DNA from 3 places in the Kribbella sp. CA-294648 genome. Region 3 is predicted to be linked to each of the others. Evidence: riboswitches for the same ligand, from Rfam matches in the RefSeq annotation. Region 3 holds a riboswitch; each other region holds the start of a gene.

Region 1 (3,269 bases), 3.3 Mb from region 3:
ACCAGTCGTTTCGTGGTGTTCCTGCTCGACGGGAAGCTGCGCAAGGTCAGCGGGCCGGTTGCGACGCTGGCGAAGTACGCAGTACTGGCCAAAGAGGTGGCGCAGCAGGCGGACGGGCTGCCGGAGCCGGGGCCGCTCATCACCCGGCCGGAGTGCGAACGCGCCACGCCGGCTGCCGCGAAGGTAATGGGCACGGAGGCGGCCATCCGGCGCGACGGCCAGACCGACCTGGGCGACATCGTCTGCGGCTGGATCACCAAGACCCGCGTCCTCTACTCCACTGCCCGCCGAGTCGCCGACGCGGAAGCCGTCATCGCCCCCACCCGCAAGGCCGCCACCTCCCTCTCGATCCCCCTGGGCGACGAGGGCTACGTAGACACCGCCACCGGCCGCACCCTCATCCGCATCGGCACCAGCAAAATCGTCGAACTCGTCCCCCTCCCCGCCGGCACCGCCGACAAGGACGACATGGTCAAGTTCGCCCTCGCCACCTCCTCGCTCTACCGCTGAATTCCTTCAGCTGGCGTCTTTGTGCGCCGCCAGATACTCGCTGAGGGCTTCCCGCAGGACATCGCTGGCGTTGCGGTGATGGTTCCTGGCGAACGCGTCGAGGTCTGCGTTGAGAGCGCGAGGGAGCCGAACCTGACGGATCGGCGACTTCTCTCCGGGGGCAGCATCGGGGTCGATCGACGGCCGGCCGCCCTGTGAGCGCTCGACCAGCTCCCGGCCGAACGCGGCTGCCTCCTGACCACACAGGCCCTTCTCCGCATCCCGCGCCAGGGTCATGTCGTGCTCAGCCCACTCGGCCACCGCGTCGTAATCCTTCTCGCTCATCTCTCCTCCTCCATCCGCTCAAGATGCTTGCGCCGAGCAACCATCACGTCAAAGACGTGCAGATCACGTGGTGGATTGATCTCAACCATGACCTCCAGCAACTCTCCGCCCAGTTGCCGGGGCGGCCTGATGAACAATGTCGGCCGGATGTTGGCCGGCGGCGGGGTTCATCGAACTCTCGCTGGACGAAGTAGGCGTTCATTATGGCGTGCAGGGCGTCCTCGCGGTCGATGCCGTGTTTGTCCGCACTGGGTGCCCACGTGATTGCCACCGCTGTAATGTACTACAAAACTCAGCTTGTGTCATACAGAACCGGTCTAGGGTTCCGCCCGTTCTGCGACTGGGTTGCAGGTGGGTTAGGTTGGCGGGGTCGTGGTGTTCGGGAAGCCGGTGTGATGCCGGCGCGGCCCTCGCCACTGTGATCGGGATGTTCGTGGGTTGTTCCAGGGTGGAGACCACTGGTCAGCGATGACTGGGAAGGTCAGGCCCGCGAGCGCAGTACCCGTCAGCCAGGAGACCGGCCACGACGTGTCACACCGTCCACGAGGTGCTGGAGGCGCGCGTGAAAACGCTGGCTGCTGCTGTTGTCGTACTGTCCCTGGTCACCGGCTGCGGGGGTGCCGCGAAAGCCGGCCCCAAGGCCGGCCCGAGTACCACCGTGAAGAACTGCGGGATCGACGTCACCGTCGACGGCCCGCCCAAGCGGGTGTTCGCGGCGTACCAGCCGGCCATCGAGCTGGCGCACGCGCTGGGGATCTCGGACCAGCTGGTCGGTACGGCGTACCTGGATGCGACCGTGCTGCCGCAGTACGCCGCGACGCAGACGGACCGCAAGTACTACAAGAACCTGCCAAGTCGCGAGGAACTGCTCAGCCAGGAGCCGGACTTCGTGCTCTCCGGATTCAACGACGTCTTCAGCAGCGCGGGCAGTGACTCGAGCTTCGGCAGCCGGAAGAGCCTTTCCGATCTCGGCGTGCGGACGTGGATCTTCAGCCCGCTCTGCCCGACTGCGGACGGCAAGGGCGACGAGGCGATCGACCCGTCGACCGTCTCGATGGACAATGTGTACGCCGACCTGCGCGACCTCGGCCGGCTCTTCAACGTCTCCGACCGGGCCGAGACCGTGATCGCCGACCAGCAGAAGCGGATCGCTGCCGTCGAGGCGAAGGTCGCCAAAGCCCCGAAGCCGACCGTCGCGATCCTGCGTCCCGGGCTGGAGGGCGGTGGCGTGACCGTGTCGGGCGGTCCGGACTTCGGAACCGTGCTGATCCGGCAGGCCGGCGGGGTGAACGCCTTCGCCGACCTGACCTCGAAGCGGAACGTGAAGATCAGCGTCGAAGAGTTCATCAAGCGAGACCCCGACTACATCCTGATCAGCGGCTGCTGCGACGCCACCCTGACCGAGGCGCAGGTCCAGCCGGATGTCCAGAAGATCCTGGCCAATCCGGCGTATGCCAATCTCAAGGCGGTCCGGAACAAGCGCGTCGTACCGTGGCTGTTCGCCCATCACTCGGCGGGTGTCCGCGGCGCCAACTCCACCGAACTGATCGCGAAACTGATCCACCCCGACCTGGTCAAGTGACCCGGTCCTGGGGTGGCCGGGCCGCCGGTCTGCTGGCGGCCTGTGGGTTGCTGCTGGCCGTCGTGCTGCTTTCGCTTGTCGCAGGCAACCAATGGTTCGGACCGCACGACGTCTACGTCGCGGCGGCGGATTTCACCGGATCGGACACGGACCGGGTGATCCGCTACCTACGCTTTCCCCGTACTGCGGCAGGCCTGCTGGCCGGCGCGGCACTCGGCCTGGCCGGCGCCGTGATGCAGGGGATCACCAGGAATCCGCTGGCTGATCCCGGCATCCTCGGCGTCAACGCGGGCGCCGCGCTGGCAGTGGTGGCAGCGATCGGTCTGCTGGGCGTCCAGTCGCTGACCGGCTATGTCTGGTTCGCGATGGGTGGCGCGCTGATCGCGACAGTCGTCGTCTACCTCGTCGGCTCGGCCGGCCGAGCCGGTGCGACCCCGGTGAAGCTCGCTCTTGCGGGAGCCGCGGTGACGGCCCTGCTCGGGTCGATGACCTCGGCCATCACCTTGCTGGATCTGTCCACCCTGAACGAGTTCCGCTTCTGGGTCGTCGGCTCGTTGACCATGGCAACCAGTGCGATCATCGCCCAGGCGTTCCCGTTCATTGCTCTCGGCATCTTCTTGGCGTTGACCCTCGGACGTTCGCTCAACCAGCTGGCACTCGGCGACGACCTCGCCGTCACGCTGGGAGCCAGGATCGGTCTGGTCCGCCTCACAGCCGCGCTGGCCGTCGTACTGCTCGCCGGTACTGCGACCGCGATGGCCGGCCCCATCGCCTTCGTCGGACTCGCGGTTCCGCATGTGGCAAGGGCTCTGGTCGGTCCGGACTATCGCTGGATCCTTCCGTGGTCGCTTGT
Region 2 (3,269 bases), 4.2 Mb from region 3:
TGCGGACTCCGACGAGTCCGCCTGGGTCAGGTCGCGTAGCCAGTCGGCTACTCGGGTGATGACGTCGTTCTCGGTTTCGCCGCCGGGTGGGGCGGTGTGTGGGCGGTCCAGCCAGGCGGCGACAGCCTCTGGCGAAGCTGCTAGCAACTCCTCCAGTTCTCGGCCGGACCATTCGCCGTACTGGCGGTCTCTCAGCGCCGGCACCACGACAGGTGTCAGCCCGAGCGCCGCGGCAGTGCGCAATGCGGCCGTTTCTGGGCCGGCGTAGACCTCGTCGGCGTCGATCTTGAGTTCGCGGGCGGCGTCGACGCCGGCGGGGTCGGGTTCGGCGTCGCCGCCGAGGACGAGTCCCCGCAGGGCGGGGGTCAGCGCGTGCGCGACCAGCGTCAGCGACGTCAAGCGGCTACCACCTCAGGTTCGACCTTCCCCGTACGACGGTCGGTCGCCGCCGCGTAGCCGAGCCCGAGGAGCAGCCAGAGTGTGGTCTGGGTGCCCAGCGAGGCCAGCCGGAACTTCCAGAGCAGCGTAGCGGGGAACGACCCCGGAACCTCGTTGATCGCGGGCAGAATCAAGTACGCGGCGACGACTGTCACGAGGAACGCGGCGGCACCGGCGCCGATCCGGATCCAGGGAGCCGACCCGAAGCGGGCCGACCAGCGCGACGCGGCGACGCCGGCCCAGACCGCGAGCAGGCCGAGCACGAGCGTCAGCAGATAGGTGACAGTCCGCTGCGTGATCGTCTCGGGGTCCCCGACGGCCGGCGGGTTCGGCGGGTACTTGAGGAACGGCACCAGCACGATCCCGACGTACCCGGCCGCGGCCAGCCCCAGAGCGGCGTACGAGTCGCCGGGTGTGCGCAGGCGTCGGCGCAGCAGGGTGTAGCCGACAGCGAAGATGCCGCCGAGCGCCACGCCGTACAAAGACGTCGCGAGGAACAGCCCGAACCGCTGGCCGTCGCGACTCACGAGAGGTTCTTCGCCCGGGTCGGCCGGGATGGCCTTGCCGTTGGCGTCATGGGTGTGCGCGGCACCGGCCGCCTCTTCGATCGCGATCGCGGAGTCGATGTGCGGTTCGCCCGTCACATACGCGAAGGTTCCGGCCAGCAGGCCGGCGAAGAGACCGACGATCAGGCCGCGCACCAGGAGGGATCCGAAGGTGCGCATGAAGGTCAGTGGCAGGGCACGCCGAGGAGGTGACGGCCGTCGTGCATCAGCTCGTGCAGGTACATCCCGGACTGCGAGATCGCACCCTGGTCGAAAGCCACCAGGTAGGCCAGCGTGAGCGCCAGGCCGGTGGTGAGCAGAGCGGTGGCGAGCAGCCGCGGCGAGACAGCCGGTACGGCGACCGAGCGGGCAGGCGTGGGTACAGACATGAAGACCTCCTAGGGAAGTGCGCGTCCCTTTCGAAAGGCTGCTGGTACCCGAGCGTCCTGACTCACGAGCAAGCTCGCTCACAGTGGCGCGGCCGTACCGGTCTCTCACCGGTTTCCCTCATGGCACCGCAGGTTGTCTCTGGCAAGGTAGCGGCCCCGTTCCACCGGGGTCAACGGACGACGAGCGCCCGATGAGATAAGTCACCCGTACTCCGGTCCGCTGGCCTACGCTGGCTGGATGCCGTCCACCCATCACCTGGTCGCGTTCGCGATCACCGCCCTCGTCATCATCGTCGTCCCCGGTCCGAGCGTGCTGTTCATCGTCGGCCGGGCCCTCGCGGTCGGCCGGCGTGAGGCAGTACTGACCATGCTGGGCAACACCGCCGGTGCCGCGGTGATGCTGCTCGCCGTCGCGTTCGGGCTCGGCGCCCTGATCGCGGCCAGCACGATGGCGCTGACGATCGTGAAACTCGTCGGCGCGGCGTACCTGGTCTATCTCGGGGTGCACGCCTTCCGCAGCCGCAAGTCGCTGGCGGAGGCGATGACGAGCGGGGTGAAGCCGGGCAGCGCTCGTCGGGCCCTGCGGCAGGGCTTCCTGGTCGGTCTGACCAACGCGAAGACGGCGGTGTTCTTCGCGGCCGTGCTGCCACAGTTCGTGGACAAGAACGCCGGCCCGGCGACGCTGCAGATCCTGCTGCTCGGCCTGGTCTTCATGCTGATCGCCCTGTGCTCGGACAGCCTGTGGGCACTGGCCGCCGGCACGGCTCGCCAGTGGTTCGCCCGCTCACCCCGCCGCCTGGAACTGGTCGGCGGCACCGGCGGCCTGATGATCATCGGCCTCGGCGCCAGCATCGCAGTCACCGGCGCCAAGGAGTAGCGGACCGCCCCCACTCACAAAGCCGGCAACTCAAGCTCCGGCCACGCTCAGCCTGGCCGGAGCACCCGGCTATTCGGAGCCTTTGTGAGTGGCAGCGGTCCGGCGACCCGCGACAACTCCGATCAAGGCCAGCAGAGCCGGCAGGCCGAAGGCGATCAGGTAGGCCGTTGTGGGCGCATGCGGCTCGATGACGGCGAAGAGTGAACCGCCGACCGCCAGCACAGTGGCAGTGGCCAGGGCGTCGCTGAGCTGTAGTGCGGAGCTGTTTGTGCCTTGCTCTTCGCGGCTGGAGTACTCCAGCACCAGCACCGACAGCGTCGGGAACACGGTTCCCATTCCGAGCCCGGCAAGGCTCCAGCCGAGGATGCCGACAACGACCGGCACGTGCGGGTTGAGCGTGAGCGCCGCGGTCACGATGCCGAGCACGATCGAGATCATCCCGGCCTGCAGGAACACCGCATGCGAGAACGGCTGCTTCGGGCGGCCCCGGTACCAGGTGGCCGCAGTCCAGGACAGCGCGCTGACCGTCAGCACCAGCCCGGCGTACGACGGCGACAGTCCCCGCTCGCGAGTCAGCATCAACGGCAGGAACACTTCAGCCCCGAATCCCGACGCCGCGACGAACCCACGCAGGGCAACAACCGAAGGCAGTCCCGAGCCCAGCCGGAACGTTCCCACCGGCAACAGCTTCGGCACGAAGCCAACCAGACCGATCAACCCGAGCACCACCAGAATCGGCTGGAGCACCCCGCTCTGCTGACCGCCGTAGCTGAGCAGACCGACCCCGACCGCCGCCGCGACCGCCCACAACGCTCGCCGATCCCACATCGACCGGTCGGCCTGCACGACGGTGCCGGCGTTCATCCGTGCCAGCCCCGGCCGCATGACCAGAACGGCCGGGACAGCGAGCACCGGTACTGCGAGGAACACGATCCGCCAGTGGGCGTGCTCGACGATCAGCCCGGCGACCGCGGGTCCGACCAGCGACGGAACGACCCAGCCGGTCGCGAAGGCAGCGAA
Region 3 (3,269 bases):
TGCCTGGGTGAGGCGGTTTCCGGGGTGGCGCGAGTCGGCGCGGAGGCGTCCGGGGTGTGGTTGGGTTGAGGTATGGCGCCCGAACAGTTGCGAGTCCTGGTCACCAACGACGACGGTTACGAGTCCCTGGGCATCCAGGCGCTCGCCGCGGCCATCGAGGAGGCCGGCCACGAAGTCCAGGTGGTGGCGCCTTGGGACGATCAGAGTGGGGTCGGATCGTCGCGGGCCCGGATGATCGGCCGGCGGATCGCGTCGAAGGTCGGCGAGAACGGGTTCGTCGGGATCGACGGGACACCGGGGATCGCGGTGACACTGGCCCGGCTGGGCGCCTTCGGGCCGCCGCCGGACATCGTTGTGTCCGGCATCAACCACGGCCACAACATCGGCCCGATCCTGCACTCCGGCACCGTCGCCGCCGCGCTGACAGCCGCCACCCAAGGGCTGTCCGGGCTCGCGATCAGCATCGACTCCGAGGATCCCTCGTACTTCGAAACCGCGGGCACCGTCGCCGCGGAAGCGCTCACCTGGCTGCGGGACCAGCCGGTCGGCACGGTGATCAACGTCAACGTGCCCGACGTACCGGTGAGCGAACTCAAAGGCGCCCGCTGGGCCCGACTGGCGCCGTACGAACGCTCCCGCCTGGTCCTCGAAACAACCCCGACCGGCGACCAGCTCATCACCCTGCGAACCCTCCCACCCCCCACCGAACCCGACACCGACGAGACCCTCCTCCTGGCCGGCTACATCACCGTCACCCCCCTCACCGGCGTAGGCGAACTCCCCGGCGACTCAGCGGCCACCCACCTCTCAGCCGCCTTCACCAACTAGACCCCTCGCGGCGATTCCCGCCGCTGCCGGCGGGATGGGGCGGCAGCTCCGTCGCCGCTCGGCGAGAGCCGCATCCCCGCAGCCCCTCGGGTGTGGGCGGACCGTCGGCGCGGGCTGCTCACCTGCTGGGCACCCCGACGGAGCCGGCAGGGTGGTTTTGTCGTCTGTCGGTGATGACGCTCACCTGCTCCGGGCGGTCCGGCGTGTGGGTGGTGTGGAATGATCGCCGGGACGGTTGTGGAGGAACACCGGTGACGGCCCTGTCGGGGCTGGATTCCGGGGCGGTCCCGCCACTGTGACCGGGCTCAGGCCCGGAAGCCAGGACATCCGCGATCGTCCGTCAGGGAGCGCTCTCCGCGCGCCCGGCGTGCCAAGTGCCGAGGCGGGCGTGGACACCCGCAGGACGAAGGGAACCACCGCCCATGCGGTCTGCTCCGACAAATCCCAGCTCACCCGACGGCCGCCCGGCGCCGACCGGGTCCGGCACTCCGATCGCGACGGAGCCCGGCTCGTCCAGCGGCCGTCCGGTGGCGGCGGTGTCGAGCTCCTTCAGCGGCCGGCCGGTGTCGATGGGATTTCCGTTCACCGCTGTGGTCGGGATGGAGGATCTTCAGCTTGCGTTGATCCTCGCGGCGGTCTCGCCGGCGATCGGTGGCGTGCTGATCCGCGGCGAGAAGGGTACGGCGAAATCGACGGCCGTCCGCGCGCTGACCGAGCTCCTCCCGCCCGTCGAGGTGATCGAGGGCTGCCGCTTCTCCTGCGACCCCATCGCCCCCGACCCCACCTGCCCGGATGCCCCCCACTCGGCGCCAACCGACCGCCTTCACGCCGAGGCGCAGTTGACGGCGGTTTCGCGACCGGCTCGCCTGGTTGAGTTGCCGGTCGGGGCCACCGAGGATCGTGTTCTCGGCTCGTTGCACCTCGAGCGAGCACTCTCCGAAGGCGTCACGGTCTACGAACCCGGCCTGCTCGCGGCCGCGCATCGCGGGCTCCTGTACGTCGACGAGGTCAACCTCCTGCACGACCACCTGGTCGACGTACTGCTCGACGCCGCCGCGATGGGTCGCGCGACCGTCGAGCGCGACGGCGTCTCGATCACCCACCCGGCGAGCTTCGTCCTCGTCGGCACGATGAACCCAGAAGAGGGCGAACTCCGCCCGCAACTGCTCGACCGCTTCGGTCTCACCGTCGACGTGGTCGCCAGCCGCGACCCGGCCGTCCGCGTCGAGGTGATGCGCGCCCGGCTCGCCTACGAAGCGGACCCGATTGCCTTCATCAGCAAGTACTCCGGTGCGCAGGCCGAACTGTCCGAGCGCATCGCCAAGGCCAAGTCCCGCCTCGCGGACGTCATCCTCACCGACGCCGCGCTGCGCCAGATCGCCGAGATCTGCGCTTCGTTCGACGTCGACGGGATGCGCGCGGACCTGGTCACCGCCCGTACTGCGATCGCCCACGCCGCCTGGTCGGGCCGGACCGTCGTCGAGGTGGAAGACGTCCGCGCCGCCGCGAAACTCGCCCTCCCGCATCGCAAGCGCCGCAACCCCTTCGACGCTCCCGGCCTGGACGACGAGCAACTCGAACAAGCCATCCAGAACAGCACTCCACCAGACCCCGACCCGGACGACGACCCCGACGGCGGCGGCCCAGACGGCGGCGACTCAGGCGGCGGCGGCTCAGGCGGAGGCCCGGACGGCGACTCCAAGGGCGACGGCCCCGAGACGCCGCCAGGAGCAGACAACGACGACAGCGCCGACGATCCGGCGAGCCCCGACAATCGAGCCGACGCCTCACGCGCATCGACCGACGCCGACTCGGGGGAGCCGGACCGCGTCCCGGGGCAGCCCGGCGAGAACGCTGACGGCGCCAACTCCGGTGCCGCGCCGACGGGCGAGGTGGCCGCCAGTTCCACGCCGTACAAGGCTCGTCTGCTGAGTGTCCAAGGTGCCGGAGCCGGTGTTGCCGGACGGCGTTCGAGGGCGTTGACCGAGGTCGGCCGCGTGGTCGGCGACCGTGCCCGTGTCGGTCGCGAATCGGGCCGTCCGCACCTCCTCGCGACCATCCGCAGCGCCGCTGCCCACCAGCACACTCGCGGTCGCAAAGGACCCGGTCTCGCCGTCCGCACCTCCGACGTACGGCTCGCGGTCCGCGAAGGGCGCGAAGGCAATCTCGTCCTCTTCTGCGTCGACGCCTCCGGCTCGATGGGCACGAAGAAGCGGATGACCGAGGTGAAGACCGCGATCGTCTCGCTCCTGCTCGACGCCTACCAGCGCCGCGACACGGTCGGCCTGGTCACCTTCGCCGGAGCCGACGCGACCGTCGCCCTTCCGCCGACGGGCAGCGTCGAAGCCGCAGTACGGCGGCTCGAATCGCTGCCGACCGGTGGTCGCACCCCGCTGGCAGAGGGCCTGCTGAAAGCTTCCGACGTACTGCGAATCGCCGCG

Evidence for each region. A riboswitch is a leader RNA that binds a small molecule or an ion and turns the genes downstream of it on or off. The one in region 3 is predicted to bind cobalamin.
Region 1: linked by a shared signal. The riboswitch ahead of ACQPYM_RS03260 (ABC transporter substrate-binding protein) and the one ahead of ACQPYM_RS18935 (magnesium chelatase subunit D family protein) in region 3 are both predicted to bind cobalamin.
Region 2: linked by a shared signal. The riboswitch ahead of ACQPYM_RS40930 (CbtB domain-containing protein) and the one ahead of ACQPYM_RS18935 (magnesium chelatase subunit D family protein) in region 3 are both predicted to bind cobalamin.

The regions. Positions count from the first base shown of each region.
Region 1 covers NZ_CP191981.1:670,782-674,050, forward strand. The annotation lists gene ACQPYM_RS03250 (hypothetical protein) at 1-510, shown strand, start outside; gene ACQPYM_RS03255 (ribbon-helix-helix domain-containing protein) at 517-834, opposite strand; cobalamin riboswitch at 1,191-1,374, shown strand; gene ACQPYM_RS03260 (ABC transporter substrate-binding protein) at 1,382-2,416, shown strand; gene ACQPYM_RS03265 (FecCD family ABC transporter permease) at 2,413-3,269, shown strand, end outside.
Region 2 covers NZ_CP191981.1:8,579,719-8,582,987, forward strand. The annotation lists gene ACQPYM_RS40920 (histidine phosphatase family protein) at 1-399, opposite strand, end outside; gene ACQPYM_RS40925 (CbtA family protein) at 396-1,163, opposite strand; gene ACQPYM_RS40930 (CbtB domain-containing protein) at 1,169-1,372, opposite strand; cobalamin riboswitch at 1,406-1,535, opposite strand; gene ACQPYM_RS40935 (LysE family translocator) at 1,611-2,249, shown strand; gene ACQPYM_RS40940 (MFS transporter) at 2,319-3,269, opposite strand, start outside.
Region 3 covers NZ_CP191981.1:3,982,995-3,986,263, forward strand. The annotation lists gene surE (5'/3'-nucleotidase SurE) at 73-828, shown strand; cobalamin riboswitch at 1,047-1,177, shown strand; gene ACQPYM_RS18935 (magnesium chelatase subunit D family protein) at 1,398-3,269, shown strand, end outside.